DNA from 2 places in the Anoxybacillus sp. FSL W8-1294 genome. Region 1 is predicted to be linked to the other one. Evidence: a T-box and tRNA genes for the amino acid it is inferred to sense, from the RefSeq annotation. Region 1 holds a T-box; the other holds one or more tRNA genes.
What was found. A T-box is a leader RNA that pairs with one kind of tRNA and senses whether it is charged. The one in region 1 lies ahead of serS (serine--tRNA ligase), so its partner is inferred to be a tRNA-Ser.
Positions count from the first base shown of each region.

Region 2: it has a tRNA-Ser gene. The T-box ahead of serS (serine--tRNA ligase) is inferred to sense a tRNA for this amino acid. The anticodon was not compared.

Region 1 is NZ_CP150179.1:19,183-23,566, forward strand. It holds gene NSQ23_RS00075 (D-alanyl-D-alanine carboxypeptidase family protein) at 1-137, shown strand, start outside; gene pdxS (pyridoxal 5'-phosphate synthase lyase subunit PdxS) at 350-1,234, shown strand; gene pdxT (pyridoxal 5'-phosphate synthase glutaminase subunit PdxT) at 1,253-1,831, shown strand; T-box leader at 1,888-2,103, shown strand; gene serS (serine--tRNA ligase) at 2,158-3,432, shown strand; tRNA gene NSQ23_RS00095 (tRNA-Ser) at 3,515-3,607, shown strand; gene NSQ23_RS00100 (deoxynucleoside kinase) at 3,735-4,384, opposite strand, start outside.
Region 2 is NZ_CP150179.1:527,995-532,378, reverse strand. It holds gene NSQ23_RS02955 (cation diffusion facilitator family transporter) at 1-323, shown strand, start outside; gene NSQ23_RS02950 (serine protease) at 577-1,233, shown strand; tRNA gene NSQ23_RS02945 (tRNA-Glu) at 1,329-1,400, opposite strand; tRNA gene NSQ23_RS02940 (tRNA-Ser) at 1,412-1,503, opposite strand; tRNA gene NSQ23_RS02935 (tRNA-Asn) at 1,507-1,581, opposite strand; tRNA gene NSQ23_RS02930 (tRNA-Ile) at 1,601-1,674, opposite strand; tRNA gene NSQ23_RS02925 (tRNA-Gly) at 1,680-1,750, opposite strand; tRNA gene NSQ23_RS02920 (tRNA-His) at 1,927-2,002, opposite strand; tRNA gene NSQ23_RS02915 (tRNA-Thr) at 2,011-2,083, opposite strand; tRNA gene NSQ23_RS02910 (tRNA-Ser) at 2,112-2,204, opposite strand; tRNA gene NSQ23_RS02905 (tRNA-Ile) at 2,218-2,294, opposite strand; tRNA gene NSQ23_RS02900 (tRNA-Met) at 2,303-2,376, opposite strand; tRNA gene NSQ23_RS02895 (tRNA-Ala) at 2,389-2,464, opposite strand; tRNA gene NSQ23_RS02890 (tRNA-Pro) at 2,472-2,548, opposite strand; tRNA gene NSQ23_RS02885 (tRNA-Arg) at 2,569-2,645, opposite strand; tRNA gene NSQ23_RS02880 (tRNA-Leu) at 2,654-2,739, opposite strand; tRNA gene NSQ23_RS02875 (tRNA-Gly) at 2,749-2,823, opposite strand; tRNA gene NSQ23_RS02870 (tRNA-Leu) at 2,828-2,908, opposite strand; tRNA gene NSQ23_RS02865 (tRNA-Lys) at 2,913-2,988, opposite strand; tRNA gene NSQ23_RS02860 (tRNA-Thr) at 2,999-3,074, opposite strand; tRNA gene NSQ23_RS02855 (tRNA-Phe) at 3,116-3,191, opposite strand; tRNA gene NSQ23_RS02850 (tRNA-Asp) at 3,197-3,272, opposite strand; tRNA gene NSQ23_RS02845 (tRNA-Met) at 3,277-3,353, opposite strand; tRNA gene NSQ23_RS02840 (tRNA-Val) at 3,369-3,444, opposite strand; tRNA gene NSQ23_RS02835 (tRNA-Glu) at 3,460-3,531, opposite strand; tRNA gene NSQ23_RS02830 (tRNA-Ser) at 3,553-3,643, opposite strand; tRNA gene NSQ23_RS02825 (tRNA-Asn) at 3,649-3,723, opposite strand; rRNA gene rrf (5S ribosomal RNA) at 3,739-3,855, opposite strand; rRNA gene NSQ23_RS02815 (23S ribosomal RNA) at 4,220-4,384, opposite strand, start outside.

The sequences.
Region 1 (4,384 bases):
AAGCAGCACAAGTTGACATCGTAACAAAGCGAGCTGTAGAGAAAGCAAATGGCTTTATTTTAGCGCTGCGCGCCATTGGTGAACTGTTTAGCGATATTTGGAGTGGTGCTTCAAATGCAATCAAAGGGTTATTTTAAAGCTCTCTTTTTGGAGGGCTTTAAAATTTTTATTATGATTTTTTGAAAAATTGAGTTAAAATAAAAAAATGTAGCTAGTGTTTCTACACTTTTACCTAGTAAAAACGTATGCTAGAATATGGATAGTGTACTGAAGTAATGAATAGTTGTCGTCAAACTGATTTTTCAGTACAATATCACAATAACGATATACATAATGGGAGGAATGAACGGTGGCGGTTACAGGTACAGAACGTGTAAAACGCGGAATGGCGGAAATGCAAAAAGGTGGCGTCATTATGGACGTCGTGAATGCAGAACAAGCGAAAATCGCAGAAGCAGCAGGTGCTGTTGCAGTGATGGCTCTTGAGCGCGTTCCAGCTGATATTCGTGCAGCTGGTGGTGTTGCCCGCATGGCTGATCCGACAGTTATTGAAGAAGTGATGAAAGCAGTATCTATTCCGGTAATGGCGAAGGCGCGTATCGGCCACTATGTGGAAGCGCGTGTATTAGAGGCGCTCGGCGTAGACTATATTGATGAGAGTGAAGTATTAACGCCAGCAGACGAAGAATTTCATATTGATAAACGTCAATTTACTGTGCCGTTTGTATGTGGCTGCCGTGATTTAGGTGAAGCAGCTCGTCGTATCGCTGAAGGAGCATCGATGCTTCGTACAAAAGGTGAACCGGGCACAGGAAATATTGTTGAAGCTGTTCGCCATATGCGTAAAGTAAACGCGCAAGTGCGTAAAGTCGTTAGCATGAGTGAAGATGAATTAATGACGGAAGCGAAAAATTTAGGTGCACCGTTTGAAGTATTATTAGAAATCAAACGTCTTGGTCGTCTTCCTGTCGTTAACTTTGCAGCAGGTGGTGTTGCGACACCAGCGGATGCAGCATTAATGATGCATTTAGGTGCTGATGGTGTATTTGTTGGTTCTGGTATTTTCAAATCAGAAAACCCTGAAAAATATGCACGTGCTATCGTAGAGGCAACAACTCATTATGAAGATTACGAATTAATTGCTCACTTATCTAAAGGATTAGGTGGAGCGATGAAAGGGATTGATATTTCTTCGTTGCTTCCTGAACAACGGATGCAAGAACGCGGATGGTAATGTAAAGGAGCAATGAATATGGTGAAAATAGGAGTATTAGGATTGCAAGGGGCCGTACGTGAACATGTACGGTCGATTGAAGCGTGTGGTGCAGAAGCGGTAGTGATTAAAAAGGTCGAGCAATTGACACAGATTGATGGCCTTATCATTCCAGGTGGGGAAAGTACGACGATGCGTCGTTTGATGGATAAATACGGCTTTATTGAACCGCTGAAGCAATTTGCAGGCGAAGGGAAGCCGATGTTTGGAACGTGTGCAGGCTTAATCATTTTAGCGAAAAAAATTGTTGGTTACGATGAGCCGCATCTCGGTTTAATGGATATTACGGTTGAACGCAACTCGTTCGGTCGCCAGCGTGAAAGCTTTGAAGCATCTTTATCTATTAAAGGAGTCGCGGATGACTTTATTGGTGTATTTATTCGAGCTCCGCACATTGTATCTGTAGGAGCCGATGTTGATGTGCTTGCGACATATGAGGATCGCATTGTCGCGGCAAGACAAGGACAATTTTTAGGATGTTCGTTTCATCCAGAATTAACAGACGACCATCGTATGACGCAATACTTTATCAACATGGTGAAAGAGACAAAAGAATAAACGGGTTGCATTTTGTTTAAACTTATAGTACATTATTTCCAAGAAAATGATATGAAGAAAAAGCGATGACAGGAACTAGTAGCAAGCCCTCTTCCTTTCAGAGAGCCGATGGTCGGTGCAAATCGGCAGGAATGACTTGTGAATCCATCCTGGAGCGAGATGCTGAACGCGTTAAGTCAGTAGGCATTTCCGGTGAGAACCGTTATATCTCTCGAGTGGGAGACGTATGTCTTCAACTAGGGTGGCAACGCGGGAGCACTCTCGTCCCTTTCCTTTGGGACGGGAGTTTTTTATTTCATTAATCAAAATAAAAAGGAGGTATGTTGATGTTAGACTTAAAATTTTTACGTGCTAATTTTGAAGAAGTAAAACAAAAGCTTCAACATCGTGGTGAGGATTTAGCGGATTTCGAACGATTTGAGCAGCTCGATCGTCGTCGTCGAGAACTCATTGCACAGGCGGAGGAATTAAAAAATAAGCGAAACGATGTGTCGCAACAAGTTGCTTTACTAAAGCGTGAAAAAAAAGATGCGGATCATCTCATTGCTGAAATGCGCCAAGTTGGTGATCAGATTAAAGTACTTGATGATGAATTGCGAGAAGTAGAACAACAGCTTGGAACATTGCTTTTATCCATTCCAAACATTCCACATGAATCTGTTCCAATTGGTGAATCAGAAGACGATAATGTAGAAATTCGTAAATGGGGTGAACCGCGTTCATTTTCCTTTGAACCGAAACCACATTGGGAAATTGCTGATCAACTTGGGATTTTAGATTTTGAAAGAGCAGCAAAGGTGACAGGAAGCCGATTTGTATTTTATAAAGGACTTGGGGCACGTTTAGAACGTGCATTGATTAACTTTATGTTAGACATACATGTTGAACAACACGGATATGAAGAAGTTCTTCCGCCATACATCGTTAATCGAGCAAGCATGACGGGAACGGGGCAGCTTCCGAAGTTTGAAGAAGATGCATTTCGTATCGAAAGCGAAGATTACTTTTTAATTCCAACAGCTGAAGTTCCTGTAACAAACTTACATCGCGATGAAATTTTATCAGCAGATGATTTGCCGATTAAATATGTTGCATATAGTGCATGCTTCCGTTCAGAAGCAGGATCAGCTGGAAGGGATACACGTGGATTAATTCGTCAGCATCAATTCAATAAAGTAGAACTTGTTAAATTTGTCAAACCAGAAGATTCTTACGAAGAGCTCGAAAAGCTAACAAATGATGCAGAGCGTGTTTTACAACTATTAGGTCTGCCATATCGTGTGATGAGCATGTGTACAGCTGATTTAGGATTTACTGCAGCAAAAAAATATGACATTGAAGTATGGTTACCAAGCTATGGTACGTACCGAGAGATTTCTTCTTGTAGCAATTTTGAAGCGTTTCAAGCTCGCCGCGCAAATATTCGTTTCCGTCGTGATCCAAAGGCGAAGCCAGAACATGTGCATACGCTAAACGGATCTGGTTTAGCCATCGGACGAACTGTTGCAGCGATTTTAGAAAATTACCAACAGGAAGATGGAACGGTAGTTATTCCAGAAGTACTTCGACCATACATGGGAGGAAAAGAAGTGATTTCATAGGGGGAGAAAGTTTGCCCCCCTTTTCTTTATAAAAAGTGTTGACATGTCGTGATGGTTATGATAATTTAATACATGTCGATACGGAGGAGTACCCAAGTCTGGCTGAAGGGGTCGGTCTTGAAAACCGAGAGGCGTCGAAAGGCGCGCGGGGGTTCGAATCCCTCCTCCTCCGCCATCATTTAGATGTTTGCAACCACAGCGCATAAAATGGAGATTGTTTATTGAACAATTCGTTACATATTGTAACGAATTTTTGTTTTATACAGCAAAAGAAAGGATGTCCCAAAACGGTTGAGACATCCTTATTTTTTTAACGTGCGATATTGTTCGATCATATATCCAATTTTTGCGACAATCGGTTCGATTGATTGAGCATCACGAATAATATCATATTCATTGATGTTAATACGCAAAACAGGACAAGCATTAAAGCTATTGATCCATCTCTCATATCTTTCATACATTTCTTTCCAATATTCGGTTGGTGTCTGCTGTTCCATTGGACGACCGCGCTCACGAATACGTTTAATAATTTCCTCAAAACTTCCTTCTAAATAAATAAGTAAATCAGGATGAGGAAAATATGGTGTCATAACCATAGCTTCAAATAAACTTGTATACGTTTCATAGTCGACTTTCGACATCGTACCTTTTTCGTAATGCATTTTTGCAAAAATACCTGTATCTTCATAAATGGAGCGATCTTGGACAAATCCTCCTCCGTATTCAAAAATACGCTTTTGTTCTTTGAATCGTTCAGCGAGAAAGTAAATTTGAAGGTGAAAGCTCCAACGTTTAAAATCAGCGTAAAATTTATCTAAATAAGGATTTGTATCTACTTTTTCAAAAGAAGTGCGAAATTGAAGCGCATCAGCTAACGCTTTTGTCATCGTTGATTTTCCGACACCGACCGTTCCAGCAATGGTAATGACAGCATCGCTTGGGATATGAT
Region 2 (4,384 bases), 510 kb from region 1:
TCCCGGACGAATTTGATATCGAACGCATTCGCGCGGATATTTTATCTGTTGAAGGAGTCGAAGATGTACATGAATTGCATATTTGGTCTATTTCCACCGATCATTATTCTTTAACTGCACACGTTCTCATTCATGAACGCATCCAGCCATTTTGCGTCATTTTGGCGATCAATGAAATGTTAAAGGAACGATACAATCTTTCCCACGTCACCGTTCAAGTTGAGCACCCATCGATTCATCAACATGGCGAGTATGGCAAGAAATTTTTAGAGAGGAAAAATAAAATGGATATGAGTGGAGAAGACGTTGCTCATGTTGAGTAGCGTTTTTTTCTTTTTTTATGTTCTAATAACTTTATAGATGAATACAATATATGAGTTCGTTAAAATGAGGCTTTTCATCACTTATACAGGGGGAATGGAATATGAGGAGAGCAATGATTGCAATTTCTTTAAGCGTTCTATTAATGGCATTAGTGATTAGTTCTTTTTCTTACTGAATATCAAACCAGATACTTCTCACATTACCAAGGCTCAAAAGCTGGCTGAATATTCAAAACCAGCTGTTGTCAGAATTGTGGACTACGCCATCGTCAAGTGGGACTTCGTAGATGATAATCCAGCTGTCTCAAACTACTTGCAACAAATGAATAATCAAACCATTATAGGTGGATCCGGCTCTGGTGCGATTATTAGTTCAAATGGTTATATCGTGACGAACGCTCACGTTGTCGAATTTTCTAAAATGGATGATGAACAAATCGCGTACGCCGCTTTTAAACAAATGGTTCAAGGAATTGCCGATTATTTTCAAGTAGACGTGAACGCAGCATACGATTATATGATTGATTATACGCAATATGTAGACATCAAAAGAGGATTGAAAGTAATACTACCTGGTGGAGATGTACTCGATGGAGAAATTAAAAGCTATGGCGCACCGATTAACGAAGGAAAAGATGTTGCTGTATTAAAAATAGAAAGGAAAAATTTTCCTACATTAAAACTAGGAAATTCTGATGACGTACAAAATCAAGACAACATTTGGGTGATCGGTTATCCTGCTGCTGCTGATTCCGATTTATTATCTCCTGATTCCTCACTCGTTTCCTCAATGAACACTGGTCATATCTCTGCCGCTTCTAAAAAAACTGAACAAGGGAGCCCTGTCATTCAAATTGACGCTGCAGCTACACACGGAAATAGCGGAGGGCCAGTCATTAAGGCTCTATAATATTTGGTGTTGGTGAGTAAAAACCAGCACCAAATATTATGGAGCCAAATAATTCAAAAGGGACATCTCTTCTTAAGAGATGTCCCTTTTTCTAGTGACCCGTACGGGATTCGAACCCGTGTTACCGCCGTGAAAGGGCGGTGTCTTAACCACTTGACCAACGGGCCATATGTGGCAATGGCGGAGAAGGCGGGATTTGAACCCGCGCGCCGCAAAACGCGACCTAACGGTTTAGCAAACCGTCCCCTTCAGCCACTTGGGTACTTCTCCAAATGGCTCCGCAGGTAGGATTCGAACCTACGACCGCTCGGTTAACAGCCGAGTGCTCTACCACTGAGCTACTGCGGAACGAAAATAAAGATTATAATGGGCCTAAGTGGACTTGAACCACCGACCTCACGCTTATCAGGCGTGCGCTCTAACCAGCTGAGCTATAGGCCCATGTAAGCGGGTGATGGGAATCGAACCCACGACATCAGCTTGGAAGGCTGAGGTTTTACCACTAAACTACACCCGCACGTCGAATTTTATAATAAGCAACACTCATCACGCTCAGTCATGCCTCTTCCTCTACTAGCATATTCAAAGATGATGGATGCGTCGAGGCAACTCGTGGTTTACTCGACGAAGCGTCGCTCGTGGCTGAGGTTTTACCACTAAACTACACCCGCATATTTGAATTTGCAAATGTTATGGGGCGACTAGTGGGAATCGAACCCACGAATGCCAGAGCCACAATCTGGTGCGTTAACCACTTCGCCATAGCCGCCACAATGATGCCGGCTGCAGGACTTGAACCCGCAACCTACTGATTACAAGTCAGTTGCTCTACCAATTGAGCTAAGCCGGCATAATATAAAGCGATATGAAACTGTATATGGCGGAGGAGGAGGGATTCGAACCCCCGCGCGCCTTTCGACGCCTCTCGGTTTTCAAGACCGACCCCTTCAGCCAGACTTGGGTACTCCTCCGTATAATATAACATGGTGGACCTTGTAGGACTCGAACCTACGACCGGACGGTTATGAGCCGTCTGCTCTAACCAGCTGAGCTAAAGGTCCTAAGCTAGTAGCGGCGGAGGGAATCGAACCCCCGACCTTACGGGTATGAACCGTACGCTCTAGCCAGCTGAGCTACGCCGCCATTATAAATATATGGTGGAGCCTATCGGGATCGAACCGATGACCTCCTGCGTGCAAAGCAGGCGCTCTCCCAGCTGAGCTAAGGCCCCTTGAAAATGGTCGGGAAGACAGGATTCGAACCTGCGACCCCATGGTCCCAAACCATGTGCTCTACCAAGCTGAGCTACTTCCCGTCCTCATAATGATATAAACATGGCGCGCCCGAGAGGATTCGAACCCCTAACCTTCTGATCCGTAGTCAGATGCTCTATCCAATTGAGCTACGGGCGCATATAAAGTGCCGAGGGCCGGACTCGAACCGGCACGGTAGTCACCTACCGCAGGATTTTAAGTCCTGTGCGTCTGCCAATTCCGCCACCCCGGCATGGCATATTGGAGCGGAAGACGGGACTCGAACCCGCGACCCCCACCTTGGCAAGGTGGTGTTCTACCACTGAACTACTTCCGCATTATGCGGGTGGAGGGACTTGAACCCCCACGCCAGAGGCGCCAGATCCTAAGTCTGGTGCGTCTGCCAATTCCGCCACACCCGCATCATGGTGAGCCATGGAGGACTCGAACCTCCGACCCTCTGATTAAAAGTCAGATGCTCTACCTGCTGAGCTAATGGCTCAAAAACAATCTGGTGCCGGCTGCAGGACTTGAACCCGCAACCTACTGATTACAAGTCAGTTGCTCTACCAATTGAGCTAAGCCGGCATATTATATATATATTTAAATGAAGCCGACATTATTCAAAATGGTGGCTCGGGACGGAATCGAACCGCCGACACAAGGATTTTCAGTCCTTTGCTCTACCGACTGAGCTACCGAGCCATACATGGCGGTCCCGACGGGACTCGAACCCGCGATCTCCTGCGTGACAGGCAGGCATGTTAACCACTACACTACGGGACCAATTTGGTTGCGGGGGCAGGATTTGAACCTGCGACCTTCGGGTTATGAGCCCGACGAGCTACCTGGCTGCTCCACCCCGCGATGATTGTTCATACATGGTGGAGGATGACGGGATCGAACCGCCGACCCCTTGCTTGTAAGGCAAGTGCTCTCCCAGCTGAGCTAATCCTCCATAAAAGATAAAAGATGACCCGTACGGGATTCGAACCCGTGTTACCGCCGTGAAAGGGCGGTGTCTTAACCACTTGACCAACGGGCCATATATTATTTCCAAAGTGGCTGGCGGAGAGCAAGGGATTCGAACCCTTGAGACGCTCATCGCGTCTACACGATTTCCAATCGTGCTCCTTCGACCACTCGGACAGCTCTCCGTAAATGGCTCCGCAGGTAGGATTCGAACCTACGACCGCTCGGTTAACAGCCGAGTGCTCTACCACTGAGCTACTGCGGAATAACATATTGTTTTGCCCGGCAACGTCCTACTCTCGCAGGCGGTGTCCCGCCAACTACCATCGGCGCTGGAGAGCTTAACTTCCGTGTTCGGGATGGGAACGGGTGTGACCTCTCCGCCATCGTCACCGAGCAATAATGCTTTAGACAAATGTTATTATAACGGAATATTTTTTGTTGTCAAGCATTTTTTTATTCCTTCAAAACTAGATAACAGAACAGTCGCCTTCGCTTTTCGTGATGTCTAGCTTCGAACTAACATCCTCCTACGCCTTTCGCTTTTTCCGTTCGACGTGCACGCACGTCTTCGTCAAAAGCTCTCGGCTCCGTCGGACGTTTCCTTGGCTTCGCCAAGGACCGTTCTCAGCTTTTCTTGATGTCTAGCTGCGGCTCCTAGCCCCTCGAACCGCTTCAGTCCTGCTGTGGCGGCAACAGCCTCCTCGCAGGCCTTTCGCGTTCTTCGTGGCTGGACAGTCGCCTCCGCTTTTCGTGTGTGTTTAGTTAAGTCCTCGATCGATTAGTATCCGTCAGCTGCACGTGTCGCCACGCTTCCACCTCGGACCTATCTACCTTGTCATCTTCAAGGGATCTTACTCGCTTGACGCGATGGGAAATCTCATCTTGAGGGGGGCTTCACGCTTAGATGCTTTCAGCGCTTATCC